3 regions of the Caldimonas aquatica genome follow, and region 1 is predicted to be linked to each of the others. Evidence: predicted binding sites of a transcription regulator. Region 1 holds the regulator's gene; each other region holds the start of a gene.
The links. The regulator FNR, encoded in region 1, switches genes on or off when oxygen is low (the NO sensors DNR and NnrR bind a similar motif). The targets are predictions, from matches to a motif close to TTGATNNNNATCAA.
Positions count from the first base shown of each region.

Region 2: the regulator FNR is predicted to act here: its motif matches at 2,530-2,543, upstream of OMP39_RS01390 (hemerythrin domain-containing protein).
Region 3: the regulator FNR is predicted to act here: its motif matches at 6,792-6,805, upstream of OMP39_RS14885 (universal stress protein).

Region 1 covers NZ_CP110257.1:2,022,068-2,031,957, forward strand. The annotation lists gene OMP39_RS09155 (sulfite exporter TauE/SafE family protein) at 68-730, opposite strand; gene hemN (oxygen-independent coproporphyrinogen III oxidase) at 730-2,124, opposite strand; gene fnr (fumarate/nitrate reduction transcriptional regulator Fnr) at 2,359-3,081, shown strand; gene OMP39_RS09170 (hypothetical protein) at 3,152-3,451, opposite strand; gene OMP39_RS09175 (FixH family protein) at 3,503-3,790, opposite strand; gene ccoG (cytochrome c oxidase accessory protein CcoG) at 3,805-5,322, opposite strand; gene ccoP (cytochrome-c oxidase, cbb3-type subunit III) at 5,327-6,256, opposite strand; gene OMP39_RS09190 (cbb3-type cytochrome oxidase subunit 3) at 6,276-6,419, opposite strand; gene ccoO (cytochrome-c oxidase, cbb3-type subunit II) at 6,430-7,056, opposite strand; gene ccoN (cytochrome-c oxidase, cbb3-type subunit I) at 7,076-8,524, opposite strand; partial or broken gene ccoS (cbb3-type cytochrome oxidase assembly protein CcoS) at 8,620-8,751, opposite strand; gene OMP39_RS09210 (heavy metal translocating P-type ATPase) at 8,755-9,890, opposite strand, start outside.
Region 2 covers NZ_CP110257.1:304,192-314,081, reverse strand. The annotation lists gene tkt (transketolase) at 1-738, opposite strand, end outside; gene murU (N-acetylmuramate alpha-1-phosphate uridylyltransferase MurU) at 921-1,643, shown strand; gene OMP39_RS01395 (hypothetical protein) at 1,784-2,482, shown strand; gene OMP39_RS01390 (hemerythrin domain-containing protein) at 2,623-3,210, shown strand; gene OMP39_RS01385 (potassium channel beta subunit family protein) at 3,273-4,244, opposite strand; gene OMP39_RS01380 (aminopeptidase P N-terminal domain-containing protein) at 4,393-5,793, shown strand; gene OMP39_RS01375 (sensor domain-containing diguanylate cyclase) at 5,800-7,302, shown strand; gene OMP39_RS01370 (phosphodiesterase) at 7,377-9,179, opposite strand; gene OMP39_RS01365 (FAD-dependent monooxygenase) at 9,328-9,890, shown strand, end outside.
Region 3 covers NZ_CP110257.1:3,246,619-3,256,508, reverse strand. The annotation lists gene OMP39_RS14915 (ABC transporter ATP-binding protein) at 1-232, shown strand, start outside; gene OMP39_RS14910 (ABC transporter permease) at 323-1,150, shown strand; gene OMP39_RS14905 (DUF2892 domain-containing protein) at 1,229-1,696, shown strand; gene OMP39_RS14900 (PhoX family protein) at 1,767-3,674, shown strand; gene OMP39_RS14895 (CoA-acylating methylmalonate-semialdehyde dehydrogenase) at 3,744-5,270, opposite strand; gene OMP39_RS14890 (LysR family transcriptional regulator) at 5,500-6,438, shown strand; gene OMP39_RS14885 (universal stress protein) at 6,863-7,285, shown strand; gene OMP39_RS14880 (TetR/AcrR family transcriptional regulator) at 7,404-8,033, opposite strand; gene OMP39_RS14875 (fasciclin domain-containing protein) at 8,273-8,734, shown strand; gene OMP39_RS14870 (hypothetical protein) at 8,757-8,969, opposite strand; gene OMP39_RS14865 (alkaline phosphatase D family protein) at 9,182-9,890, opposite strand, start outside.

The sequences.
Region 1 (9,890 bases):
GCGGCGCCCGCCTTTGCCCCACGTACCTGGAGGCGGTGGCGCGCCCAGGGGCGCCACCCGAGCCCGCTCAGCACACCCCGGCGGCCACCTTGGACCACACGCCATGGCCGAGGGCCCACGCGGACGAGGCGAGCAGGAAGCCCCCCGCCAGCCGCACGGCGAGGGTGCCCCCGCCCGCCCGGGCGCCGAAGCGCTGCCACAGCATGGGCCCGACCTGGAGGCCGAGCGCCGAACCGAAGGCGAAGGCCGCCATCACCAGGGCCCCCTGCCCGGCTCCTGGGGCGAGTGCCGCCACCATCAGGGCGGAGTACAGAAGCCCGCACGGCAGCAGCACCCACAGCAGCCCCGCCGCGAAGGGCACCTGCAGGCTGGACCAGCCGAGCGTGCGGTGGCGCATCTCCTGCCAGACGCGGTGAGCCAGACCTTCGAGCCAAGCCGGCTGACGACCGCGCCAGACCAGGGCGATCCCGAGCGCGAGCACGGCCACGTGAAACAGCGCCCAGAAGGGGCGCAGCCAGGCGCTGTGCTCGGCCCCCCACTGAAGGGCGCCAGCCGAGGTGGCCACCACGGCGCCCAGCGTGGCATAGCCGGCCAAACGGCCGAGCTGGAACGACAGCAGGCGCGGCCGGGTGCACCCCACCCCGGCGGTCGCAGCGCCGCACATGGCCACGCAGTGAGGACTGCCGGCGAGCCCCATCAACAACGCGGTGAAGACGAGTCCCGAGACCATCAGATGATCTTGGAGAAGCGCTGGCGGCTGCGGTCGGCCTGGAGGTAGCGGTCGAACACCATCGCGATGCCACGCACGAAATACCACCCCATGGGCGTGACGCACACGCCGTCGGGCTCGATCGTGACCAACCCCTCCTCGGCCAGCGCCGCCAGCCGTTCCAGTTCGGCGGCGAAGTAGCGGCGGAAGTCGATGAGATACGAGACCTCGATCGACTCGAACACCACGTGCCCCTGGCACATCAGCGCCATGATGACCGCACGGCGCACGAGGTCGTCCCTGTCGAGCGCGAGACCGCGCACCACCGGGAAACGCCCCTGCGCGAGTGCATCATAGTACTCGGGCAGCGTCTTGGCATTTTGGCTGTAGGTGGCGCCGATGCGGCCGATGGCCGACACCCCCAGCCCGATCAGATCGCAGTCGGGCTGCGTGCTGTAGCCCTGGAAGTTGCGATGCAGCCGGCCCTGGCGCTTGGCCACGGCCAGCGCGTCGTCATGCAAGGCGAAGTGGTCCATGCCGATGTACGCATAGCCCCGGCCTAGGAAGCTGGCGATGGCCCCCGACAGCATCGAGATCCGGTCCTCAGCGCTCGGCAGCTCGCTGGCATCGATGCGGCGCTGAGGCTTGAAGCGCTCGGGCAGATGCGCATAGGCGTACAGCGCGATGCGGTCGGGACGCAGCTCGCCGACCTGCTCGAGCGTGCGGGCGAACGACGCCGGGGTCTGTCGCGGCAGTCCGTAGATCAGATCCACGTTGAGTGACTCGAAGCTCAGCTGGCGGGCGGCTGCCATCAGCTCGGCGACGCTCTCGCGAGACTGGGCCCTGTGGACCGCCTTCTGAACCTGGGGGTCGAAGTCCTGCACACCGAAGCTCAGCCGGTTGAAGCCGAGCCGCGCGAGATGTGCAAGACGATCGGGAGTGACGGTGCGAGGATCGACCTCGATAGAGTACTCGCCGCCGGGAACGAGCCGGAAAGCCCGGCGCAGGCTGCCCATCACGCGCTCCAGTTCCGCATCGGATAGGAAGGTGGGCGTGCCGCCTCCGAAATGTAGCTGGGATACGGCCTGCGCGGAGCCGAGCACCTCGCGGTGCATCGCGATTTCGCGGTCGAGCGCGTCCAGGTACTCGCCGGCGCGCTCGTGGTGCTTCGTGATCACCTTGTTGCAGGCGCAGTAGTAGCACACCGACTCGCAGAACGGGATGTGGACGTAGATCGACAACGGAGCGTGCAGCCCCCCCACCCCGCTGGCGCGTTGCTCCAGTGCCTGACGGTAGTGCGACTCCGTGAAGGCCTCCACGAACCTGTCGGCCGTGGGATACGACGTATAGCGAGGGCCGGGCACATCGAAGCGGGCCAGCAACTCGCGATCGAGAGGAGGAAGGACGGTCTCCATGGTGGCTCCACTGTGCCAAGGCAGAACTCCGGGGCGCTTGATCTGTCTCAAGGTCACGGTCGCTGCGACGCGAAAGAATCCCACCCGTACTTGAGGATGATCATGCTGCTCCACCGTGCCCGCTCCCGCTCCACTGTGATCCGGTCCGCGAGGCAGGAGTCCGTATGGGACGCGGGGTCACCTCGGGAAAGCCACGGCCATCCGATAATGGGTTCCACCGGAACTGCGAAGAAGATGATCAAACTCAACGAACTGAAGGTGGCCTGCTCCAGCTGCAATTTGCGGGAGCTGTGCTTGCCGGTGGGCCTGTCGCGCCCAGAGCTGGAAAAGCTCGACACGCTGGTTGCCACCCGCAGGGCGGTCAAGCGCGGTGAGGCGTTGTTCCACGCGGGCGATCCGTTCCAGTCCCTCTACGCCGTGCGCACCGGCTTCTTCAAGACCTGCATCTCCTCCGAGGACGGGCGGGATCAGGTGACCGGCTTCCAGATGGCCGGCGAGCTGCTGGGGCTGGACGCGATCAGCCAGGATCGCCACACCTGCGATGCGGTGGCCCTGGAAGACTCGCAGGTCTGCGTCATCCCCTACTCGCAGCTGGAGTCGCTTTCGCGTGAGTTCACCGAACTGCAGCACTCGTTCCACAAGATCATGAGTCGGGAGATCGTGCGCGACCACGGAGTGATGTTGCTCCTGGGCAGCATGCGCGCAGAAGAACGGCTTGCCGCCTTCCTGCTCAACCTGACGCAGCGCCTGCATGCGCGGGGCTTCTCTCCGTCTTCGCTGGTGCTGCGCATGACGCGCGAGGAGATCGGCAGCTATCTCGGCCTCAAGCTGGAGACGGTGAGCCGCACCTTCTCGAAGTTCCAGGACGAGGGGCTCCTGGAAGTCAAGCAGCGCCAGATTCGCATCTTGGACCAAGAAGGCCTGCAGAAGCTGGTCAACTCGGCCAACAACTGCTGAGCCTAGCCCTCGGGTGCGATGCGCTGCCGCCGCTGGCGGCGGGCCCGCCTTCTCGCTGACCCGCGGCTCTTCAGGACGCGGACCGGTGCTGCGGGCGCGGGCAAGCAGGAGGGCGCTGATCCGCCGTCAGAGGACAGCGGTTGACCTCGAAGGGCGAGCGCGCCAGCAAGGTCGTCAGCATGCTGGACAGCATCGTGGCCGCCCAGAAAAGGAAGAAGGCCAGGGTGTAGATCGCCATCGGCGACAACTCGATCGCGCCGCCACCGAGCCAGTGCAGGTCACGCGGGTCGACGAAGGCGAACACCAACATCTCGATCAGGCCCGCCACCAGAAACGCGGGCCAGGCGATCCACATCCACCGCTGCGCCATCCATGCACTCCTTCGGCGGCGCATCGTCGCGCCGCCTGATCCTTTGAGGGCTCATCGCCCGGGCGTTCCACCCGTGGCCGCGTGGTTGCGGACCTCGAGCGCGGGGCGGACGGCCGGGGCTTCCGACGCCGCGGCCTGGCGCTCGGCCATGGTCTTGTTGATCTCCAGTCCACGACGGTAGTAGTCGGGATCGACCACCGGATCAGGACGCGACACCGCCAAGACGAGGGTCGCCACGCCGGCCAGGATGACGGCCGCAGGTCCGCCCACCACGAGCCACATCATAGGTTCGCGCCACCATGCGCGGGGCTGGGTTTTGGAGGGTTCGAGGGTTTTCATGGGGGCTCCTGCGTTCAGCGCGGCACCAGGAAGGTGGACTTCTCGTGCACCGTGCGAGCGGCCTCCTCGCCGTCCGGCAACCGCTCGATAGCGAACTGGATGGGGCTGGAGCGCCCGGCCAGCTCGGCGGCAGACTCCGGGGGGACCTGCACACGAACGGCCACCCAGCGGGATTCGGCCGGTGCGATGTCGACCTGCGAGTGCGAGGCGACCGAGATGCCGGCGATGCCTTCCACCGAGATCCGGTAGCGCTGCTCGCGCTCGGTGCTGTTCATGATCTGCAGCCGGTACACGTTCTCGACGCGGCCGTCCTCCACGATGCGGGCAAGGGCACCCCGGTCTCGGATGACGTCGACCTTGAACGGGCTGCGCAGCGCGATGCTCGCGACGAAGGCGAGGCTGATGCCGAGCAAGATCGCGCCGTAGATCAGCACCCGCGGGCGCAGTACCCGGCGAAACATCTGGGCGCGTGTCCACCCGTGCTCCATGCCGTTCTCGGTGGAGTAGCGGATGAGCCCGCGCTCGTAGCCCATCTTGTCCATCACGCCGTTGCAGACGTCGATGCATGCGGCGCAGCCGATGCATTCGTACTGCAGGCCGTCACGGATGTCGATGCCGGTGGGGCAGACTTGCACACACAGCGTGCAGTCGATGCAGTCGCCCAACCCCGCCGCCTTTGGATCGATCTTGCGCGAGCGCGAGCCACGGGGCTCGCCGCGTTGCGTGTCGTAGGTGATGATCATCGTGTCCTTGTCGAACATCGCGCTCTGGAAGCGCGCGTAAGGACACATGTACTTGCAGACCTGCTCGCGCATGTAGCCGGCATTGCCGTACGTTGCGAAGCCGTAGAAGAACACCCAGAAGGTCTCCCAGGGGCCGAGGGCGAAGCTCGCGGCAGCCGCTATCAACTCGCGCACGGGGGTGAAGTAGCCGACGAAGGTGAAACCGGTCCACAACGCGATCGCGATCCACGCCGCCTGCTTGGCCGTCTTGCGCCAGATCTTCTCGAAGGTCCAGGGGCCTTCGTCAAGCCGCATTCTCGCGATCCGGTCGCCTTCGATGCGGCGCTCGACCCACATGAAGATCTCGGTGTAGACGGTCTGCGGGCATGCGTAACCGCACCACAGGCGCCCTGCCACGGCCGTGAAGAAAAACAGCCCGAGCGCCGAGATGACGAGCAACGCGGTGAGGTAGATGAAGTCCTGCGGGTACAAGACGAGGTTGAAGATGTAGAACCTGCGCGACAGCAGGTCAAATAGCACGGCCTGCCGGCCGTTCCATTCGAGCCACGGCAGGCCGTAGAAGATGAGCTGCGTGAACCACACCAGCGCCCACCGCCACCCCGCGAACCACCCGCTCACCGAGCGCGCGTAGATCTTTTTTTGCTTGGCATACAGCGAGACGACCTGTTCGGACGTCTCGCCGTGGGCGGGAACCGGCTGGATGGGGATGGTGTGAGGGTTGCGTTTCACTTGGGAACTCGCGGCCGGGGCACACGGCCCCGGCAGGAACTGCTGATCGCCAGCGGGCATCCGTTCATTGCGCGTTGACAGTGCGTGTGCTGGCCGCAGGGCCGTTGGAGAAGCCCCAGACGTAGGCGGCGAGGACTCGAATCTGCGCCGGCGTCAGCTTGTCGGCGTGAGCGGGCATCTGGTTGTCCTTGCCGTTGGTGATAATGTTGATGATCGCCTGTTCGCCCCAACCGTGCAGCCAGACCTTGTCGGTGAGGTTGGGCGCACCGAGAGCCTGGTTGCCCTTGCCATCGGCCCCGTGGCAGGCGGCACACGCGCCGAACTTGGCCTTGCCGAGCTGGGCCGCGATCGCGTTGTGGGGGCTGCCGGACAGGCTCAGGACATAGTGCGCCACGTTGCGCACGTCCTGCGCGCCGCCCACGGCGGCGGCCATCGGCGGCATGACGCCATGACGCCCCTTCGCGATGGACTCCATGATCGTCTCGTGATTGCCGCCATAGAGCCAGTCCGTGTCGGTCAGGTTGGGGAAACCCTTGCTGCCACGCGCATCCGAGCCGTGGCACTGCGCGCAGTTGTTGACGAAGATCCGCTCGCCGATGGCCATGGCCTGCGGGTCCTGCACGAGCTGTTCGGCGTTCATGCCCTCGAAACGCGCATACAGCGGCTCAATCTGTGCACGGGCCTTCTCCATCTCGGCCTGGTACTGGGTGGCTTGGCTCCATCCGAGCTTGCCCTGGTAGCTGCCCAGGCCCGGATAGAACACGAGGTAGGCGGCGGCAAAGACGATGGTCAGCACGAACAAGCCCATCCACCACCGCGGCAGCGGGTTGTTGAGTTCGCGCAGATCTCCGTCCCACACGTGGCCGGTGGTGTTGTCGCCTGCCATCACCTTGCGCTTGCTTGCCACGATGAGGAGCAGCAGGCACGCTGCGATGCTGACGACAGTGGTGACGGCGATGAAGACCGACCAGCCGTTGCTGAAGAAGTCGCTCATGAAGTTCTCCTCGGGCCGGTCACTCGGACTGGAACGGCAATTGGGCCGCTTCCTCGAAGCGGCTGCGGTTGCGTCGGGCATATGCCCAGCCGCAGATGCCGAGGAAGACCAGCAACGAGACGACCGTCACGATGGAACGAAGATCGTTGATGTCCAGGTGCATGGCGGCCTCCTTACTTGACGTGGGTGCCGAGCGACTGCAAGTACGCCACCACGGCGTCGAGCTCGGTCTTGCCCTTGACGGCCTCGGCCGCGCCGGCGATGTCCTCGTCGGTGTAGGGCACGCCCAGGGTGCGCAGCGCCTTCATCTTGGGGGCCATCTCGGCCGGGTTGAGCGGGCTGGTCGCCAGCCACGGGTACGCGGGCATGTTGGACTCGGGCACCACGTCGCGCGGATTGATCAGGTGCACGCGGTGCCACTCGTCGCTGTAGCGGCCGCCGACGCGATGCAGGTCCGGGCCGGTGCGCTTGGACCCCCACTGGAACGGGTGGTCGTAGACGAACTCACCGGCCACCGAGTAGTGGCCGTAGCGCAGCGTCTCGGCGCGGAACGGACGCACCATCTGCGAATGGCAGTTGTAGCAACCCTCGCGGATGTACACGTCGCGCCCGGCGAGTTGCAGCGCCGTATAGGGCTTGAGCCCGGCCACCGGCTCGGTGGTGGATCGCTGGAAGAACAGGGGCACGATCTCCACGAGCCCGCCGACCGAGACGACGAGCACGATAAGCAAGATCATGAGGAAGTTGTTGGTCTCGATCTTCTCGTGCGAGAAGGTCGGAATCTTCTGTTGGTCAGCCATTTGACGTTCCTTCGCGGTCTCAGGCGCGGGCGGGGACGGCCGGCACTTGTCCGGCGGCCGAACGGCCAGCCAGCGCGGTCATCACCGTGTTCCAAGCCATGATGCACATGCCCCCCAGATACAGCAGGCCACCGGCCAGACGGATCATGTAGAAGGGGTAGGTCGCTTTCACGCTTTCGACGAAGCTGTAGGTCAGCGTGCCGTCGGCGTTGATCGACCGCCACATCAGGCCCTGCATCACGCCGGCGATCCACATCGCAGCGATGTAGAGCACGATGCCGATGGTGGCCACCCAGAAGTGCAACTCGATCGCACGCACGCTGTACATCTTCTTCTGGCCGAACAGGCGCGGGATGAGGTAGTACAGGGAGCCCATCGAGATGAGGCCCACCCAGCCCAGCGCACCCGAGTGCACGTGGCCGATCGTCCAGTCGGTGTAGTGGGACAGCGCGTTGACCGTCTTGATCGACATCATCGGACCTTCGAAGGTCGACATGCCGTAGAACGACAGCGAGACGATCAGGAACTTGAGGATCGGGTCTTCACGCAGCTTGTACCAAGCCCCGGAGAGGGTCATGATGCCGTTGATCATGCCGCCCCAGGAGGGTGCCAGCAGGATCAGCGAGAACAGCATGCCGATCGACTGGGCCCAGTCGGGCAGCGCCGTGTAGTGCAGGTGGTGCGGACCGGCCCACATGTAGGTGAAGATCAGCGCCCAGAAGTGCACGATCGACAGGCGATACGAATACACCGGGCGCTCGGCCTGCTTGGGGATGAAGTAGTACATCATCCCCAGGAACCCCGCGGTCAGGAAGAAGCCGACCGCGTTGTGGCCGTACCACCACTGCACCATCGCGTCCTGCACGCCCGCATAGGCCGAGTAGCTCTTCATGAAGCCCACCGGCATCGCCGCGCTGTTGACGATGTGCAGCAAGGCCACGGCGAGGATGAAGCCGCCGTAGAACCAATTGGCCACGTAGATGTGCCGGACCTTGCGGATACCGACCGTGCCGAAGAACACGATGGCATACGCCACCCACACGAGCGCGATCAGGATGTCGATCGGCCACTCGAGCTCGGCGTACTCCTTGCCGCTGGTGTAGCCCAGGGGCAGCGAGACGGCGGCCGCGACGATGACGGCTTGCCAGCCCCAGAAAGTGAACGCGGCGAGCTTGTCGGAGATCAGCCGCACCTGGCAGGTGCGCTGCACGACGTAGTAGCTGGTAGCGAACAGCGCGCAGCCGCCGAAGGCGAAGATGACGGCGTTGGTGTGCAGCGGTCGCAAGCGTCCATAGCTCAGCCACGGAATGCCGAAATTGAGTTCGGGCCAGGTGAGTTGTGCCGCAATCCACACCCCCACCAGCATCCCGACCACACCCCAGACCACCGCCATCACGGCGAACTGACGCACGACCTTGTCGTTGTAGTTCACGCTCGGCGCGGTCGCAATCGACGGAGTAGCGCTCATGGAACCTCTCTTGGAAAAGTCTGAAGTCATTGTTCGCGAGAGGGTTTCCCGCGACCTTGATCGGCGTCAACCGATCCCCTGTCTGGGCCGTCTTCGTCCCAGAGAATGCGCTCCCCCTCTCGTTCGACGTTGTCGAATTGGCCGCCGAACAAGGCCCATGCGAAAAGCGCGATGATCAGCAGCACCAGCACCACCGACAGCGGCACGAGGAGGAACAGCACGTCCATGGCTTACGCCTCCACGGCCACCGCCGCATGCGGAAGGGCTCGTGCAGATGCAGGGGATGCCTGACGATTGAGTCGCCAGGCGTTGAGGACGACGAGCAACGAACTCGCGGCCATCCCGAGGCCGGCCACCCACGGAGGCAGCCACCCCACCAGCGCGAGCGGGATGCTCACCGCGTTGTAGCCGGCGGCCCAGGCCAGGTTCTGTCGGATCACCGAGACCATGCGCCGCGCCAGCACGCGCGCCTCGACCACCGCCGCCAAACGGTTGCCGAGCAGGACGAGATCGCCTTGCATGCGGGCCAGGTCGGCCCCCTGCCCCATGGCCACCGAGACGTCCGCCCGCGCCAGCACCGGCGCGTCGTTGAGCCCGTCGCCGACCATCACGACGCGATGGCCCTGCGCCTGCAGCCGCTCGACGAACTGCAGCTTGCTCTGGGGCGTGGCTTGCGCTTCGATCCGATCCACCCCGAGCGATGCCGCGACACGGCGCGCCGCCTCGGCGCGATCGCCCGAGAGCAGCCACACCTCGACTCCGGCGCGACGCAGCTGCGAGACCACGGCCGCGCCTTCCTCGCGCAGCGTCTCCTCGAAGTCCAGACGCGCCAGGACGCGGCCCTCGACGCTGATCCAGGCTCGCGGCCCTTCTCCCTGGGGCCAAGCCTCGGCCCCTGCGAACGAGGCGGACCCGAGGCGCCAACGTCGGCCCTGGGCATCGCGCCCTTCGACGCCCTGCCCCACGTGCTCGTGCACCTCGGTCATCGACACCGGTGAGGACGGGGCGCTCGCGGCAAGAGCCCGCGACACGGGATGCAGCGAAACCTGCGCGAGCGCGGCCGCATGGGCGAGCACTTCGTGCTGGGCGATGGGTGTGAACGTGGTCACCTCGCGCAGCGTCAGCCGGTCCTGCGTCAGTGTGCCGGTCTTGTCGAAGACGAAGACGTCCCCGGCAGCCAACGTCTCCAGCGCGCCCAGGCGCTGCACCAGCACGCCACGGCGGGCCAGCGCCGCGGCAGCCGCGAGCACCGCGGCCGGCGTGGCCAGCGACAGCGCGCACGGGCAGGTGACGATGAGCACCGCCACCGCCACCCAAACGCTGCGGCTGGGGTCGATGAAGCCCCACGCCAAGGCGCCGCCGAAGG
Region 2 (9,890 bases), 1.6 Mb from region 1:
GATGGTTTTGCACACGATCAGCGTGGGCCGGTCGGTGCTGTGCTTGGCCTGCGCGATCGCCTGGTCCACGGCGTCCACGTCGTGGCCGTCGATCGGGCCGATGACGTTCCAGCCGTAGGCCTGGAAGCGCTTGGGCGTGTCGTCCTGGAACCAGGGGCCCACCTCGCCGTCGATCGAGATGTTGTTGTCGTCGTACAGCGCGATGAGCTTGTTGAGCTTCCAGGCGCCCGCGAGCGAGCAGGCCTCGTGGCTGATGCCTTCCATCAGGCAGCCGTCGCCGAGGAACACGTAGGTGTGGTGGTTGACGATCTCGTAGCCGGGCCGGTTGAACTCCTTGGCCAGGAGCTTTTCGGCCAGCGCCATGCCCACCGCGTTGGTGATGCCCTGGCCCAGCGGGCCGGTGGTGGTTTCGACGCCGGGGGTGATGCCGACCTCGGGGTGCCCCGGCGTCTTGCTGTGCAGCTGGCGGAAGGCCTTCAGCTCCTCGATCGGCAGGTCGTAGCCGGTCAGATGCAACAAGGCGTAGATCAGCATCGAGCCGTGACCGTTGGACAGCACGAAACGGTCGCGGTCGAGCCACTGGGGGTTGGCGGGGTTGTGCCGCAGGTGGCGGCTCCACAGCGCCACGGCGATCTCGGCCATGCCCATCGGGGCGCCGGGGTGGCCGGAATTGGCTTGTTGAACTGCATCCATTGCCAACGCGCGGATCGCGTTGGCCATCAGGGTGGTGTCGGCCATGTGGAACCTGTCGACGGCCCCGCGCACGTGCGAGGCCCGGAGGGAACTGGGAGGTGGAAAGGAAGCCGCAATTGTAAAGGTCCCCCGATAATCGGCCGGTTTCCGCCGCCTGGGCGCTGCGGCCCGGCTCGCCGCCGCGGAGCCGGAGTCAGCGCCTTGCGTCCCAGCCTCCTCTTGCCGCCATGACCGACAACCTCAAAGCCATCGTCCTGGCCGCCGGCCGGGGCGAGCGCATGCGACCGCTCACCGACACCTGCCCCAAGCCGTTGCTGCCGGTGCGCGGCAAACCGCTCATCGTCTGGCACCTGGAGGCACTGGCCGCGGCCGGCGTGCGCGAGGTGGTCGTCAACACCGCCTGGCTGGAGGAGCAGTTCCCCGCCGCACTGGGCGACGGTTCGCGCTGGGGCCTCAAGATCCATTACTCGATGGAAGGCCGGGACCACGGCGGGGCGCTGGAGACGGCCGGGGGCATCGCGAAGGCGCTGCCCTGGCTGGGCGAGTGTTTCTGGGTCGTCTCGGGCGACATCTTCGCGCCGGAGTTCCGGTTCGACGCGCAGCAAGCGCGCGCCTTCGTGCACAGCGGGCGGCTGGCGCAGCTGTGGCTCGTGCCGAACCCGCCCTTCCACCCCCGCGGCGACTTCGGCATCGGCGCCGACGGACTGGGGCTGGCCGACGGCACCGGCCCGGACGGGCAGCGCTGGACGTATGCGAACCTGGCGCTGATGCGCCGCGAGCTGTGCGCGGGGCTGCCCCCCGGCACCCGGGCCCCGCTCGGCCCCCTGTTGCGCAAAGGCATGCAAGAGCGGCTCATCGGTGTGGAGATCTACCGCGGCCGCTGGGAAAATGTGGGTACGCCCGCGCAATGGCAGGCGCTCAATATGGACGCGCCGCCCGCTTCGGCGTAGAAAGCGTCGTGGCCAAGCGAACGCGGCACCGGACGCAGGGGCGCTGAAAGACCCCTCGCCGCCCGCGCGACGAGGCACGACACGAACGAGATGGGGCGCGCCACGGCCGGGGCCGGCGGAGCGCAAGAGAGGGTTGGACGATGAGCCTGCTGTCCCTGGCGGGGCTGGCCGCCAGTCTGGTGCTCATGATGCTGATGCACACCGGCGTGCTGCGCGCGGTGCGTGCCGTGGTGCTGGCGGCGCAGCCGCTGTCGGGCGCGCACGTGGATTCGTGCGTGTACCACCGCAGCAGTTGGACGCCCGGCGAGCAGGACCTCTACCCGGTCTGGGCGGCGGTCGCCGCGGCGGGTACCGCGGTGTGGGCCGCGGTGGCGTTCGGCTGGGGATGGGGCTGGCCGCTGGCCGCGCTGGCCTGGGGCGCGGCGATGGGCTGGGATCTCTGGCGCTGGGAGCGGGTGGCTTGCAGCGTCAAGTTCGTCACATGGCGGCGCGGGTGGCGCCATTCGGCGCGGCGAGCGCCGGTGGCCCGGATCAAGGAGGTGCACGTCGTCGAGAAGCGGCTGCTGGGCCCGCTGGGCGGCTGCTACGTGGCCTTCGTGCTCGACGACGGCAAGGCCGTGAAGCTGCCGCACACCGTGCTGCCGGGCGGGCTGGGTGCCGTCGAGGACTTGGCGAACTTCGTGCGGCTGCAGATGCAGCAGGTCGAGGACGTGCGCCGCCGCATCGAGAACGAGCGCCGCCGTGCCGGCAAGCCGCCCCTGGACCCGACGGAGCGTGAGATCCGCGCCCGCATCAAGGCCTTGCGCCAAGCCAAGGCCAGCGAGGTGTCGGTGCGCTGAGGCGCCCGCCCCGGAATGCGTCGCTCGGGCACGGGCCGCAGCGCCCCTTGATCCAGCGCAAGACGGCCTGCGCCGCTGCATGGAATGCTCGGTCGCACACGCTGCCCGCGCGATGGCCGGGCCGCGCGAGGAGACGCCCCATGGCCGCCAATGCCTTCAAGATCATCCGTGACGAGCACCGCGCACTCGCCTCGGTGCTGCGTTCGCTCGTCTTGCTGCTGGACCAGTACCGGCGCGACGCCACGCCCCCGGACTTCGCGCTGTTGCGGGCGATGCTGTTCTATGTGGACGAGTTCCCGGAGCGGCTGCACCACACCAAGGAGTCCGAGCTGCTGTTCCCGATGGTCCGCAGCCGCACGCGGGAGTGCGACGAGGCCCTGGACCGGCTGGATCGGGAGCACGAACGAGGCGAGCGCGCCATCCGCGACCTCGAACACGCTCTGCTCGCCTACGAGATGATGGGCGAGGAGCGACGCGGCGCCTTCGAGCAGGCGGTGCGCAATTACGTGGACTTCTACCTCGACCACATGCACGTGGAGGAGTCGCAGGTGCTGCCGGTGGCCGAGCGCGTGCTGACCGAGGCCGACCGCCAGACGTTGGACGAGGCGTTCGCGCGCAATCGCGATCCGCTGGCCGATCCCACGCCGGACGGCGCCTACCGGCCGGTGTTCCTGCGCATCCTGATGAACACCCCGGCCCCGCTGGGGCTGGGCGCTGCGGCGGCCTGACGCAGCGCCCGGCAAGGGGCCGCCGCGAGGGCGCGCGGTGAGCGTCGGGCGCGCGGCCGCCGTCAGCGCGCCAAAGGCTTCGAAATCTCGTCGATGCGCTCGAGCACTTCGGGCGTGAGGCGAGGCAGCACCTCCAGCGCGCCCAGGTTGTGACGCAACTGCTCCAGGCGCGAAGCGCCGGTGATGACGGTGCTCACGCGCGGATGGCGCGCGCACCATGCGATCGCCAACTGCGCGACGCTGGCGTCGAGCTCGCGCGCGATCTCCTCCAGCCGCCCGACCGCCTCGTTCTTGGCCGGGTCGGTGAGCTGCTCGCGCAGGAAGCTGAGGTTCTCCATCGAGCCGCGACTGCCCGCCGGGATGCCCTGGCGGTACTTGCCGGTCAGCAACCCCGAGGCGAGCGGGCTCCAGGTGGTCAAGCCCAGGCCGATGTCTTCGTACAGGCGCGCATACTCCTTCTCGACGCGGCGGCGGTGGAACAGGTGGTACTGCGGCTGTTCCATCACCGGCTTGTGCAGGTGGTGGCGCTCGGCGATCTCCCAGGCCGCGCGGATCTCGTCGGCGCTCCACTCGCTCGTGCCCCAGTACAGGGCCTTGCCCTGGCGGATCATGTCGCTCATCGCCCACACCGTCTCTTCGATCGGCGTGTTCGCGTCGGGCCGATGGCAGAACACGAGGTCCACGTGGTCGAGCTGCAGCCGCTTGAGCGAGCCGTCGATGGCGTGCATCAGGTACTTGCGGTTGAGGGTGTTCTTCTGGTTGGGCCCCTCGCTCAGGCCCCAGTAGAACTTGGTCGAGACGACGTACGACAGGCGCGGCCACCCCAGCGCCTTGATCGCCTCGCCCATCAGCACCTCGCTCTGCCCTGCGGCGTACACCTCCGCGTTGTCGAAGAAGTTCACGCCGGCATCGAAGGCCGCCGCCATGCATTCGCGCGCCGCGCGGGTGTCGATCTGGTTGGCATAGGTCACCCACGACCCGTAGGACAGGACGCTGACTTGCAGGCCGGAGCGGCCGAGGCGGCGGTATTCCATGAATCGGTCTCCCGTGAATCGAGTGAATGAGGAGGGCGAGGTTCGATAGACTGGCGCTGAACCTTCGACGCCCAGCCGCCGGGACGGGACTTCGTTCGCAGCCTCGGCCCGGCGCCGGTCCCCAGCGTAGCCCCAAGCACACACCCTCATGGACCGCTCAGTCTTTGCCGAACGCCGCCGACGGGTGGCCGAGGCCCTTCGCGCCGCCGGCGGCGGCCTCGCCTTGCTGCCCACCGCCCCCGAGCGCCCGCGCAACCGCGACACGCTCTACCCCTTCCGCGCCGACAGCTACTTCTGGTATCTGACGGGCTTCGGCGAGCCCGAGGCCTGGCTCGCCATCGACGACGAAGGGCATTCGACACTGTGGTGCCGCCCCCGCGACCCCGAGCGCGAGATCTGGGACGGCGTGCGCCTGGGACCGCAGGCCGCGCCCGAGACGCTCGGTGTGGACCGCGCCTTGCCGGTCGAGACGCTGGACGAGCAGTTGCCTGCCCTGCTTTCGGGCCGGCCCGCGGTGTGGTGGCCGTTCGGCGTGCACGAGGGCCTGGAGGCCCGCATCGCGCGCTGGATCGAGGCGGTGCGCGCGAAAGAGCGTCAAGGCGCCGAGCCGCCGCGCGCTCAACGCGACCTCACGGCCCTGCTGGACGAGATGCGGCTGGTGAAGGACGCCGGCGAGCAAGCGGCGATGCGCCGCGCCGCGCAGATCTCGGCTTGCGCCCATGTGCGCGCGATGCAGCGCTCGGCCGCTTGGCTGCGCGAGGCCCCCGGGCAGACGTGGCGCGAGTACCACCTGGAAGCGGAGCTGCTGCACGAGTTCCGCCGGCAAGGCGCGCAGGCGCCGGCGTATCCGAGCATCGTCGCGGCCGGGGCCAACGCCTGCATCCTGCACTACGCCGCGGGCCACGCGCCGCTCGTGCCCGGCGAGCTGGTGCTCGTCGACGCCGGGTGCGAGCTGGACGGCTATGCGAGCGACATCACGCGCACCTTCCCTTGCGACGGCCGCTTCACCGGCCCGCAGCGCGAACTCTACGAACTCGTGCGGGCGGCTCAGGAGGCGGCCATCGCGGCGACCCACCCCGGGGCGCGCCAGCGCGACGCCCACCATGCCGCGGTGCGCGTGCTCGCCCAGGGCATGCTCGAGCTGGGCCTGCTCTCTCGCGAGCGGCACGGCAGCCTGGACGACGTCATCGAGAAGGCGGCCTACCGGCAGTTCTACATGCACGGCACCGGCCACTGGCTGGGCTTGGACGTGCACGACGTGGGCAGCTACGTGCAGGAGGACGAGCCTGCAGTGGAGCAGCCCGACGGCCTGGGCGGCCGCGTCGTCAAGAAGCCCTCGCGCATCCTGCAGCCCGGCATGGTGGTGACGATCGAGCCGGGCCTCTATGTGCGGCCGGCCGAGGGCGTGCCCGAACGCTACTGGCACGTGGGCATCCGCATCGAAGACGATGCGCTCGTCACGCCGGAAGGCTGCGAGTTGCTCACGCGCGGCGTGCCGGTCCACCCGGACGAGATCGAGGCGCTGATGCGCGAGACGAGAAAGGACTGACGCCGCATGACCTTCTTTGCCCCCGATACCGCACCGGCCGGTCCGGCCTCGCGCGTGGATGCGAACGACGACGAGCAGATGTTCGAGCTGGCGCCCGTGTCGCTCTGGCTCGAAGACTACAGCGCCGTGCGTGATCTCTTCGATGCCTGGCGAAGCGAAGGCGTGACCGACCTGCGCACCCATCTGAGCGCCGACCGCAGCCGCGTGCAGGCCTGCTCGCGCGCCGTGAAGGTGCTGCGCGTCAATCGGCGCACGCTGGAGCTCTTCGGCGCGAGCGACATGGCGCAGCTCGTCTCCCGGCTCGACATGGTGTTCCGCGATGCGATGTTCGACTCCTTCGTGGAGGAGCTGGCCTCGCTGTGGGAGGGTCGGGGCGGCTTCGCCAACCAGACCGTGAACTACACCCTCGACGGCCGCCCCCTGCACATCCTGGTGCATGGCAAGGTGCTGCCCGGGCACGAGGCGCGCTGGGACCGGGTGCTCGTCTCGATCGAGGACATCAGCCGTCGGGTGGAGGCGGAGCGTCAGCTCGTCGCGAGCGAAGCGTATGCGCGCGGGCTCTTCGAGCACTCGCCGGTGTCGCTGTGGGTGGAGGACTTCTCGGCCGTCAAGCGGCTGCTCGACGAGGCACGCGCGGCGGGCATCCAGGATTTCCGGACCTTCATCGACGTGCATCCCGAGTTCGTCGACCGGTGCATGCAGGAGATCCGGGTCATCGACGTCAACCGCCGCACGCTCGAGCTCTTCGCTGCCCCCGACAAGCCCACCTTGCTCAGGCGGCTGGGCGAGGTGTTCCGCGACGACATGCGCAACCACTTCGCCGAACAGCTCATCGAGCTGTGGGACGGCAAGCTGGTGCAGCAACGCGAGACGGTCAACTATGCGCTCGACGGCGACACGGTGCACGTGCACCTGCAGTTTTCGGTGCTGCCCGGCCACGAGGACGACTGGTCGCTGGTGTTGGTGTCGCTGACCGACATCACCGCCCGCAAGAAGGCCGAAGCCTACCTGGAGTTCCTGGGCAAGCACGACGTGCTCACCAAGCTGCGCAACCGCTCGTACTACATCGACGAACTGAACCGACTGCAACGCAAGGGGCCGTTCCCGATCGGCGTGATCGTGGCCGACCTCAACGGCCTGAAGGACACCAACGACCAGCTCGGCCACGCCGCCGGCGATGCCTTGCTGCAGCGCGCCGGCGAGGTGCTGGCCAAGGCGGTGGACCACCCGGCCTGCGCCGCGCGCATCGGCGGCGACGAGTTCGCCGTGCTGATGCCCGCCACCGACCGCCGCGGGGCCGAGCAGGTGTTGGAGAACATCCAGCGCATCGTCGAGCTCAACAACTCGTTCTATGGCGGCACGCCGCTGTCGTTCTCGATGGGGCTGGCCGTCTGCGAGGCCGGCGAACGGCTGGAAGACGCCATCGCATCGGCCGACGCGGCCATGTACGTGGCCAAGCGGCAGCACTACGAGTCGCAGGGTCGCGACCGCCGCAACTCCCGCTACTGATCCGCGCCCCTGATCGCGCCACCGGCCTGCGGCCGACCCGCGCGGCCCGCGCCTCGAGGGGGCGAGGTGCGCTTTCAGGCGGCGGCGCCGCCGTCCTCACCGCTGTCGACGACGTGCAGCCCGCAGGCGCGCGCCTTGGCGATGCGCTTGGCCGAGGCGGCGGCGCTGGCCACCGCATCGGGGTCGGTGAAGATGCCCGGCCGCACGCGCAGCGCGCCGATCGACAGCGTCGTGCACGGGAAAAAGCGCAGCACGCCGTGGCGGTCTTCCGCCTCGATGCCGCCGGCAGCCAGTGCCTGCGGGTCGAACAAGGCCAGGGCCCGCTCGTTGAACGACTCGATGATGTGCTGACAGCGATCCATCCAGTCCTCGCTTTGGAACAGCACGACGAAATCGTCGCCGCCGACGTGTCCGACGAAATCGCGTCGCGGGTCGCAGTGGGTGACGAAGGCGCGCGCCGCCAGGCGGATCATCTCGTCGCCGCGCCAGTAGCCGTAATGGTCGTTGAACGGCTTGAAGTGGTTGAGGTCGCCGTAGCAGGCGACGAAGTCGCATCCGCTGGCGAGCAAACGGCCGATGTGGTCGCTGATCGGAATGTTGCCCGGCAGGAAGGTCAGCGGATTCGCGTGGCGGGCCGCCTCGATCCGCAACTCGGTGACCGCGCGCACCAGCTGCTCGCCCGTGCCCAGCCCCCGATACCGGCCGTTCTCGGTGATGATGAAGCCGTCGGCCAGATAGCGCTGGTCCTCCGAGGTCAGGATGGCGGTGAGTTCCTCGACGCCGGTGTGCATGTCCACCAGCAGCGGCGTGAGGTTGGCGAACAGCGTGCACGGGCGGCGGCCGTACAGCTCCTTGAAGTAGGGCTTGGTGTAGCGGTCGAGCACCTGCTGCCGATTGAGCAGCCCGACCGGGCAGCCGTCCTCGACGATGGCCACCGCGTGCAGGCCTTCGTCGGCATGAAAGCGCTGGATCAGCTCGTCGTGGGTCGTCGACGGCGCGACGCTCGGCGCGTCGATGATGAAGCGCGCCGCCGTGAACCCGCGGTGCGCCACGCGGCGCAACTCGGGCAGCACGGCGATGTCACGGCTGCGCAGCACTTCGCAGGCGGCTTCGTCGGCGCGCCCCGCGGGGGCGTGGGCCGGGCGGCCGATCAAGTAGCCCTGGCCCAGCGCGATGCCCAGGTCGCGCACGACCTTGAGGTCCTCCGGCGTCTCCAGGCCCTCGGCGACCATCGTGGTGTCGAACACCTCGGCGATCTGCAGCAAGGCGCGCAAGGTTTGCAGCTTGGCGCCGTGCGTGGCCACGCCCTTGGCGAAGTACTTGTCGATCTTGACGATGTCCGGCTTGAGTTCGGCCCACAGGCGCAGGCTGGAACGCCCGTCTCCGAAGTCGTCCAGCGCCAGCCCCATGCCGGCGGAGTGCACGGCTTGGGCGGCACCCAGCAGCGGCCCGAAGTCGCGCACGTGCTCGTGCTCCGTCAGCTCCAGCACGACCGACGACGGGGCCAGCCCGTGCGAGCGCAAGACGCTGGCGCATTCGTGCGCGCTCAGTTGGCAGAACGCCTCGACCAGCGCGCGGGCGCTCACGTTCACGAACAGCCGGCCCGGCTGCCGGTGCGCGGCCCAGCGGCGCACCGCGGCCTTCACGCAAGCGATCTCGAGTTCGATCTCCACCCCTTGCCGCCGCGCCGCGGCGAACAGGGCGTCGGGCGACTCCCAGGGCGTGCCCCGGGGCCCGCGCACGAGCGCCTCGTGACCGTGGATGCGGCCGTCGTGCAGCTCCACGATGGGCTGGAAATGCATGTCCAGCGCGCCCGAGGCGATCAGCGACAAGATGCTGCGCTCGCCATGCACGGCCGCCAGGGTCAGGGGCTTCATCGTCGGTCCTCGTGCCCGCGCGCCGCTCGTGGCGGCGGCGTGTCCAGATGTAACCGCGATTGGAGCAGTCCGGCGTGACGGGGCGGTGACAGCCCGCGCCGGTGCCGATAATGGCGCCTTCGTGGTGTGCACCGGGGTGGAGCCCGTCATGTCGCCGAGCAAGATCGATCTGGCCATCATCGGCGCCGGCCCGGCCGGGCTGGCGCTTGCGCTGCTGGCGGCGCGCCAGCTGCCGGGCGCGCGCGTCACGCTGTTCGACGCCCGGGCGGCCGACGCGGACATCGCCCGCGATCCGCGCACCCTCGCGCTGTCGCTGGGCAGCGTGCAGCTGCTGCAGCGCCTGGGGGTCTGGCCGGCGGCGCACGCGCACCCGATCCGCAGCGTGCACGTCTCGCAACAGCTGCCCACGCCGTGGCCGGGCGGGTTCAGCGATCCCGAGGTGGTGATCGAGGCCGAGCGCGAGCGCGTGCCGATGTTGGGCGCGGTGCTGGCCTACGGGCAGCTCGTCGCGCCGATGCAGCGCGCGTGGCAGGAGGCCGTCGCGCGCGAGCCGCACCGCTTGGCGAGCCGTTTCGGCCGCAAGGTGTCTGCCGTCAAGCCGCTGGCCGGGGCGGTGGAGGTGGACGCGGACATCGTGGAGCGCTACGACCTCGCGGTGATCGCCGAAGGCGGCGTCTTTGCCGAGCAGGCGCGCAAGAGCGTGGTGCACGA
Region 3 (9,890 bases), 1.2 Mb from region 1:
CTTCATCACGCACGACCTCGACGAAGCGATCGCGCTGAGCGACCGCGTCGTCGTGATGAGCGCGGGCCCCGGCTCGCGGCCCATCGGCGAGTTCCGGATCGACCTGGAGCGCCCGCGCGACGTGGCCGAGGTCCGGGTGGCGCCCCGCTTCATCGAGCTGCACCAGGCCATCTGGGCCGTGCTGCGCGAGGAAGTGCTCAAGGGCTACAAGCAGCAGCTGGCCGCCGCGTGAGCCACAGCCTCGGGAGGTGAGCCGATCCGAAGGGCCGCCCCCGGGCCCGTGGCCCCGTTGCAACGACGAACCGTGTTTCCCCGCACACCGATGTGGTCCTCGATCAAACCCAACCCCCGCAACCTGCGGCTGTGGCAGGCCGGCCTGCTCGTGGCCGTCTTCGCGTTCTGGCACGTGATGACCCAGCCCGGGCTCATCCCGCCATTGCTTTTCGACAACGACCAGCAGGCCGCGTTCTTCTTCGGCGAGCCGCTCAAGATCTTCGCCCGCATCTGGGACTGGTTCTTCGGTGCGGCCGACATCTACGTGCACCTGTGGATCACGCTGCTGGAGACGCTGCTGGCCTTCGGCATCGGCACCGTGTTCGGCCTGGTCATGGGCCTGTGGCTCGCGTTGAGCCCGGTGGCCGCCGCGATCCTCGACCCCTACATCAAGGCGCTGAACTCGATGCCGCGCGTGATCCTGGCGCCGATCTTCGCGGTGTGGTTCGGCCTCGGCGTGGCGAGCAAGGTCGCCCTGGGGGTCACGCTCACGTTCTTCATCGTGTTCTTCAACGTGTATCAGGGCGTGAAGGAGGTGAGCCCGGTGGTGCTCGCCAACGCGAGGATGCTCGGGGCGAGTCAGAAACAGCTGCTGCGCCACGTGTACCTGCCCAGCGCGACGAGCTGGGTCTTCAGCTCCCTGCACACCTCGGTGGGCCTGGCCTTCGTCGGTGCGGTGGTGGGCGAGTATCTCGGCTCCTCGCAAGGCGTGGGCTACCTCATCCTGCAGGCCGAGGGCAGCTTCGACATCAACACCGTGATGGCCGGCATCCTCGTGCTCACCGCGTTCGCGCTCGTGCTCGATGCCGCCGTGGGCCAGGTGGAGCGGCGCCTGATGAAGTGGCAGCCCCGCAGCGGCGAGACCGAAAGGATCTGAACAGGCGGGCGCGGCGGCCGCGCCTCGGGAACGGGGGTTGCTGCCTTTTCGTGCATGACCCCTGCACGGAGGCCCCCCATGGACGACACCTTGCCGACCCCCACCGCCGAGCGCGTGCGCGAAGCGAGCCCCAGCCGCGCGAACGAACGCATCCGCCGCATGACGGAGGCCCACATCGCCTACGCCGCGCGGCAGGGGCCGCAGTACATCGAGGAGCGACTGGCCGAACTCGACCGCGAGTGGGACATCGAGCGGTGTTTGGAGGCGACGGCGGCCTCGTTCAGCCTGATCGGCATGACGCTGGGCGCGACGGTCAACCGCAAGTGGTTCGCGCTGCCCGCGGTGGTCGCGGCCTTCCTGTTGCAGCATGCCATCCAAGGCTGGTGCCCGCCGCTGCCGCTGCTGCGTCGCCTCGGCGTGCGCACGGCCGACGAGATCAACCGCGAGCGCTACGCGCTGAAAGTCCTGCGCGGGGATTTCGCGGACGTTCCTTCGACCGACGTGACGCACAGCGTGGACGAGGTGCTGGGCGCGATCCGCCATTGAAGGGCGCCGTACCGTTGCCGCGAGGGCGCCCCGCAGCGTCACAATCGGGCATGACCCCGACGAGGTGAGCATGCCCAAGGACCACGCGACGATGGAGGACTCGAATCGGTCCTCCAACCCGGACATTCACAGCCTCAGCGACGCGGGCCGTCGGCGTTGGTTGTGCGGCGGCCTCTCGGCCTTGGGGGCCGGGTTGCTCGGCCCGGCGCTCGCCGCCTGCGGCGCCCCCGGTCCACGCGCGTTCTCCACGCGCGGGGCCTTGGGCTTTCAGTCGGTCCCGCCTTCGCGAGCCGACACCATCGTGGTGCCACCCGGCTACGTCGCACAGGTCATCGCCTCGTGGGGCGAGCCGGTGGGCATCGCCGGGCAGATGCCGCCCTTCAAGCCCGATGCGAGCAACACCGCCGAGGATCAGGCGCTGCAACTGGGCATGCACCACGACGGCATCCACTACTACCCGCTCGACGGCAGTCGCCGCGGCCTGCTCGCGATGAACCACGAGTACACCGACGACGGCCTGCTGCATCCGGACGGCATGCAGCCCTGGACGCCGGAGAAGGTGCGCAAGTCGCAGGCCGCCCACGGCGTGTCGGTGATCGAGGTCGAGCGCCTGCCCGACGGCCGCTGGCAGATGGTGAGACCCTCGCGGTACGCGCGCCGCATCACCGTGCACACCCCGATCGCGATCGCGGGCCCGGCAGCCGGCCACCCGTTGATGCGCACCGCCGCCGACCCGCTGGGCGAGCGGGTCCTGGGCACGTTGAACAACTGCGCGAGCGGGCGCACGCCCTGGGGCACCTACCTCACGGGCGAGGAGAATTTCATCGGGTACTTCAGCGGGCCAAAGACGCCCGATGAGCACGCGCGGCGCTGGGGGCTGCGCCCCGGCAGCTGGTACCGCTGGCACGAGCACGACGAGCGGTTCGACGCCGAGAAGCACCCCCACGAGCCGAACCGCTTCGGCTGGATCGTCGAGATCGACCCGCTGGATCCGACCTCCACGCCCGTCAAGCGCACCGCGCTCGGCCGGGCGGCGCACGAGGGCGCGTGGGTGGCGGTGACCCGCGATGGGCGGGCGGTCGTCTACTCCGGCGAGGACGCCCGCTTCGAGTACATCTACAAGTTCGTCTCGCGCGACCCCATCCGCCCCGGCGGTGCGCGCGCCAATCGCGAGCTGCTGGACCACGGCACCTTGTATGTGGCGCGTTTCGACGCCGATGGCCGTGGCCGCTGGTTGCCGCTCCTGCACGGCACCGGCCCACTCACGGCCGCCCACGGCTTTGCCGACCAGGGCGAGGTGCTCATCAAGACCCGCCAGGCGGCCGACCTGCTCGGCGCGACCAAGATGGACCGCCCCGAGTGGCTCGCGATCGACCCGCTTTCCGGCGAGGTCTACTGCACCCTCACCAACAACTCGCGTCGGGGGCAGCCCGGCCACCCCGATGTGGACGCCGCCAACCCGCGAGCCGGCAACGTGATGGGGCACATCATCCGCTGGAAGGAGGCGGGCGACTTCGACGCCACCTCGTTCACATGGGACCACCTCGTGCTGGCCGGCGACCCGGCCAACGAGCGGCCCGAGGCGCGGGGCAACATCCTGGGCGACCTCTTCGCGTGTCCCGATGGCATCGCCTTCGACAGCCGCGGGGTGCTGTGGATCCAGACCGACGCGCACGCCTCGCAGTTGCACCGCGGAGAGTTCGCGCGCTTCGGCAACAACCAGCTGCTGGCCTGTGACGTCGCGACGGGCGAGGTGCGCCGTTTCCTCACCGGCCCGGTGAACTGCGAGATCACCGGCCTCACGTTCACGCCCGACCTGCGCACGATGTTCCTGAACGTGCAGCACCCCGGCGAGTCCCCCTCGGACCGCAGCGATCCGGCCGACCCCACGCGCTACTCGCGCTGGCCCGACGGAGGGCGTCCGCGCTCGTCCACCGTGGTGGTCCGCCGCGCGGACGGGGGCGTCATCGGGACGTGACGGCAGGACGCGACTTGGGGTGGCGCGCGCAGGCTCGCTACGCCCTCGGCGCGCGCCACCCGGCGCCGTTCACTTCGCGGTGGGCATCACGAACTCGGCGCCCTTGGGCGTGCTCTCGGGCCAGCGCTGCATCACCGACTTCTGCTTGGTGTAGAAGCGCACGCCTTCTTCGCCATAGGCATGCATGTCGCCGAACAGCGAGCGCTTCCAGCCGCCGAAACCGTGCCACGCCATCGGCACCGGGATCGGCACGTTGATGCCGACCATGCCCACCTCGATGCGGCGCGCGAACTCGCGTGCGATGTGGCCGTCGCGCGTGAAGCAGGCGACGCCGTTGCCGTACTCGTGCGCGTTGACCAGCTCGACCGCCTCGGCGAAGTCCTTCACGCGCACGCACGAGAGCACGGGGCCGAAGATCTCCTCGCGGTAGATGCGCATCTCGGGGGTCACGTGGTCGAACAGCGTGCCGCCCAGCCAGAAGCCGCCCTCATGGCCCGGCACCCGGTAGCCGCGCCCGTCCACGACGAGCGTGGCGCCGCTGGCCACACCGTCCTCGATGTAGCCGCAGATGCGGTCGAGCGCCTGCCGCGTGACGATCGGGCCCATCTCGGCGTCCAGTTCCATGCCGTTCTTGATCTTGAGCGCCTTGGCGCGCTCGGCCAGGCGCGGCACGAGCTTGTCGGCCACGTCGCCCACCAGCACCGCCACGCTGATGGCCATGCAGCGCTCGCCGGCGGAGCCGTAGGCCGCGCCCACCAGCGCATCGACCGCCTGGTCCAGGTCCGCGTCGGGCATCACGACCATGTGGTTCTTGGCGCCGCCCAGCGCCTGCACCCGCTTGCCGAAATGCGCGCCGCGCTCGTAGATGTAGTGCGCGATGGGCGTCGAGCCGACGAAGCTCACCGCCTTCACGTCCGGGTGCTCCAGCAGCGCATCGACGGCGACCTTGTCGCCCTGCACGACGTTGAAGACCCCATCGGGCAAGCCGGCCTGCTTCAGCAACTCGGCCATGAAGAGCGAGGGCGACGGGTCGCGCTCGCTGGGCTTGAGCACGAAGGTGTTGCCGCAGGCGATCGCGACCGGGAACATCCAGCACGGCACCATGCACGGGAAGTTGAACGGCGTGATGCCGGCCACCACGCCCAGCGGCTGGCGCATCGTCCAGTTGTCGATGCCGGTCGACACCTGCTCGGTGTAGTCGCCCTTGAGCAGTTGCGGGATGCCGCAAGCGAACTCCACGATCTCGATGCCGCGCGTGACTTCGCCCTGCGCGTCGGTGAACACCTTGCCGTGCTCGGCGGTGATCATCGCGGCCAGGGTGTCGCGGTGCTGGTTCAGCAGTTCGAGGAACTTGAACATCACCCGTGCACGGCGGATCGGGGGCGTCTGCGCCCAGCCGGGCAGCGCCTCCTTCGCAGCGGCCACCGCCGCCTGCACGTCCTCGGGCTCGGCCAGCACCACCTGCCGGGCCACCGCGCCGGTGGCGGGGTTGTAGACGTCCTGGCGGCGCAGGGCGCGCCCGGCGGTCGCCTGTCCCGCGATCCAGTGGCCCACCTCGGCCTTCAGGCCGACTTCCATGCGTTCGGCAGCGCCCATGTCGTCTCCTCGGTGCAATGCGTGCGATTCGACCAGTCTAGGCAGCGGTGGCCCGTGCGCCAAGGTCGATCGACTGACATCATTGTTCAGTTCGGTGAACAATCGACGCCATGTTTCGCCCACGGGCCAGGCCGGTGGGACGAGGGGCTTTGTATCTTTGCCCCCGGGGCTGGCGCACTGCCCCCCAGGGGGTGTCGGCCCGGCTTCGGGCGGCCGGCCGCCGGGCCTCATGAGGGACACGACGATGGGCGATGCACGCATCGAGGGGTTGTGGGCGCACGTCCATGCGCTGGGCGAGCTCGCGCGACAGGGCAGCTACACCGGCGCCGCGCGGCGGCTGGGCATCTCCAAGGCGGCGATGAGCCAGCGCATTGCCGAGCTCGAGCGGGCCGCCGGTGTGCCGCTCGTGCAGCGCACCACGCGCTCGGTGCGGCTCACCGAAGCGGGCCAGCAGCTCGTGGAGGCCACGCGCGAGGCTTATGAGCAGATCGAGCGCAGCTTCGCCAGCGTACGCGACCTCGCCGGCGAGCCGCGCGGGATCGTGCGCATCACCGCGCCGGTCGCGCTCGGGCGGCAGCAGATCGTGCCGCGCCTGGCGGACTTCCTGCGGCGCTACCCGCAGGTGCGCGTCGAGATGGACCTGTCCGACCGGCTCGTCTCGCTGGCGCAGGAGGGCTTCGATCTCGCGATCCGCCATACCGCGAGCCCGCCCGACACTCACGTGGCCTGGGCCCTGTGCGAGACGCGCTCCTGGCTGGTGGCCAGCCGCGCCTACCTGCGCCGGCGCGGCGAGCCCACCCACCCGCGCGAGCTCGAGGCGCACGACTGCCTCGCGTACCCGCGCCCAGGCGCCGCGCCGGCGTGGAGCTTCGAGGCCCGCGACGGCACCCGGGTCACGGTGCCGGTGCGGGGCAGCTTCGCGGCCAACAACAGCGAGGTGCTGCGCGAAGCGGCGTTGCAGGGGCTGGGGCTCGCCGTGCTGCCCGATTTCAGCGCGCAACAGGCGCTGCAAGCAGGCCGCCTGCGCGCCGTGCTGCCCCGGTGGCGACCGGTGGGCGCGTTCGGTGAGCGCATCTACGCGATCCGCCCCTACAGTCCGGTCGTGCCCCGGGCCGTGCAGGCGCTCGTGGCCCATCTGCGCGAGTCCTTGCAGGGCGGCTTCGTGTGAGGGGGAGCAAAAAAACACCCGCCGGGAGGCGGGTGGCAAGTCCAGTCAAGGACGTCGTTGGGAGAGGTGAGCGCCGCGCACGGCGGGGCTGCGGCGCTGATCGGGCGCCGGCCCGCGGCCTTCGAGCCGCAGACGGGCGGTATGTCTGTTCACAGCTTGAGAAGGACTGTAACCCCCGCCGCGCTGCGCCCCTATCCCCCGGATAGGGGACAAGGAACACGGCATCGTTTACACGCGTTCCGTTTAGAGCGCCATACCGTCCTGCGGGGACTTCGGCCTGCGGCCGCGCGCGGCGTGTGGCACCATGCGCGGCGCCGAGCCCGTCCGAGGGGCGCTGCACGCGCATCATCGGCTTGACGTGAGTCAAGACCGGCCAGCACCCGGTCGGCGAAGCTCGGCTTGTTTGCACACGACAGGAGTGACGATGAAGATCTTGATTGCGGTGGACGGCAGTCCCTTCACCAAGCGCATGCTGGGCTATGTGGCCGCGCACGACGAACTGTTCGGTCCGGCGCACGAGTACACGCTGCTCACCGCCGTGCCGGCCGTGCCCCCCCGCGCGGCCGCCGTCATCGACAAGCAAACACTGGCCGAGTACTACGCCGACGAGGCCGAGAAGGTCCTCAAGCCGGTGCGTACGTTCTTCGAGAAGCAGGGCCTGAAGGCCAAGACGAGCTTCAAGGTGGGCCATCCCGCCGAGGTCATCACCAAGGCCGCGACCACCGGCAAGTTCGAGCTGCTCGTCATGGGCTCGCACGGCCACAACGCGCTGGGCAACCTGGTGCTCGGTTCCGTCGCCACCAAGGTGCTGGCCGACTGCAAGACGCCGGTGCTCCTGATCCGCTGATCCCGCCCGCCCGGCCAGTTCAAGGCCGGGCCGTTCCCTCTCGAGCGGCCCCGCCGGCCGGGCCGCTTTCCGCTTTGGCTTTGTCTTGACGACGCTTCGGGCTCCGGCCCTCCGTCGCTCAGGCCGCTGCGGGCTTGCGCGGCCCACCGCACAGGCCATGGAAGCAGGTGGCCAGCAGGTGGCGGATGATCTCGTCGTCGCTGTACTGGCCGCCCGCCTTCAGCAGGCTCAGCACCGGATCGCAGGCCCGCGCGAACAGCGTGTACAGCACCACCTCCGCCGGCAATGCCGGGTCGATGAGGCCCGAGGCCTGCGCCTCGGCGATCCACCGCCCGAGCCGCTCGCTCACTTCCACCAGCCGGTCCATGTAGTCGCGGTTCGCCAGCAGCGCCTGCCGCAGCGACGAGTTCTGAGCCGGCAACGAGGGCATCTCGCCGGCCAGTTGGACTTCCATCGTCCAGCGCACGACCGCCTGCAACTGCTCCAGCGGCCCCACGTCCGCCCGCGCCTGGCGCTCGTCGAGGAACGCCAGCGCGCGGTCGAGCACGCGGATCATCGCTGCGGCGGCCAGCTCCTCCTTCGAGGTGAAGTGCTTGTACAGGCTCGCCTTCGCAATGCCCACCTCGGCGGCGACCTCGTCCACCGTCATCAGGTCGAAGCCCTTCTCGGCCAACAGGCGGTTGACCGCCGCGAGGATCGCATCCTCGCGGGCGCGCAGCATCTGTTCGCGGAAGGACAAGCGGGCCATGCCCCATTCTAGGCATCCCCGCCGCAAGTTGAACGTTTTCGTTCCATCGAGTACGAAGTAGTCGTGAAACAACCATGGAGTTTACGTGCTGAACCGATGAGTCTATATTGGTCCCACGGTCGCGCAGGCGGCCGCAAGACGGCAGCCGCTCATGCCCCGCGCGGCTGCGGGCAGGGGCCGCGTCGCACCTGCCGGCCTCGAGCCGAAACCGCGGGGTCTGACTCAGCAGGAAAGCACAGATGAAACTCAAGTCATGGTTCGCCGCGGCTGCCCTGGGTGCCGGCCTGGTCTCGGGCGCCTGGGCCAAGGACATCGTGGACGCGGCGGTCGCCGCCGGCTCGTTCAAGACGCTGGTGAGTGCGGTGCAGGCCGCCGGGCTGGTCGACACGCTCAAGGGGCGGGGGCCCTACACGGTGTTCGCGCCCACGGACGAAGCGTTTGCCAAGGTGCCGAAGGAGCAGCTCGATGCGCTGCTGAAAGACAAGGACCGCCTGCGCGCGGTGCTCACCTACCACGTCGTGCCGGGCAAGGTCATGGCGCAGGACGTCAAGCCGGGCAAGGTGAAGACGGTGCAGGGGCAGGAGCTGACGCTCACGACCGAAGGCGGCGTCAAGGTCGATGCGGCGCGCGTCGTGCAAGCCGACGTGATGGCGGACAACGGGGTCATCCACGCCATCGACACCGTCGTGATGCCGCGCTGACGCCGCGGCGCGCCGCCTGCCTTCAGACGGGCGGGTGGCGGTCCAGCGGCGCGGGGCGCGTCTCGGCGTGGCCTCCGTCGTCGCCTTGCGGCACGAGCCAGCCGGCCTGCTCGTCGGGCAGGCTGGCTTCCAACCCCAGCTCGGTGCCCAGGTCGGCGGCGTCCGGCGGCTGCGCAGGGGCGGGATCGCGATGCATCCAGGGCTGCATCCAGGCCGGGAGTGAGAAGCTGGCCATGAGACACCTCGGGCATATCGGTTCTCGGGTATCGACAGTGTGCGGGCGGCCGAGGATGCGCGATATCCCGAATTGGAGGGACTCTGCGGCCCATCTGGCCCCGGGGTCGCGGGGGAGGGGGCGGGGGCAAGCCCGCACGGATGCAACAAAGCTCTTGCGCCCCACCCCCCGCGGGGGTCACGGCCGGGCTCCGGGCGGCCGAGCGCCGGGCCTTAGAGATCCCGTTGCACCCCGGCCACGCCGGCGACCGCGGCGAATGCCGCCTGCGTGCGCAACTTCGCCTGCGGCAGAACCGGGAACTCGGTGGCCCGGAAGGTGCAATGCACCGCCTGCGGTCGCACGTCCAAGAGCGCATAGCCGCGCTCGTCGCCCCGGGCGTGGACGAGGTCGGGGTTGGCCGCGCGGATCAGCGCCATCGCCATCTCGGGCAGGCCGCGCGTGGTGATCGAGCTCGTGACGAATTCGCTCGCGACGATGGGGGTGCGGTCGTCGTTCGGCACCAGGCGCAACTGGGCCGCCACGTGGCGATGCACGTCGCCTCCGAGGGTCACCACGTCGCGCACGCCCGCCTCGTGCAGGCCGCGCAGCAAGCGCTCGCGCGCCCTCGGGTAGCCGTCCCAGGCGTCGCTGTAGACGCTGCGTCCCAACGGTGTGTCGATGCCCCAGGAGCTGATCTGGCTGGCTTGGCCCAGCAGCTTCCAGCGCCGCGTGCTGCCGGCCAGGCCCTGCATCAGCCACGCCTCCTGCGCGTGCCCCAAGACGGTGCGGCCCTCGTCGGCCAACTCGTCGCAGTAGGTGAGCACGCGCCCGCCCAGGTCGCCCTCGGCTCGGGGACAGGCCTGCGGGCTGCGGTACTGGCGGCCGTCCAGCGTCCACAGCTCGGCCAGGCGCCCCCAGACGAAGCGCTCGTGGATGCGCATC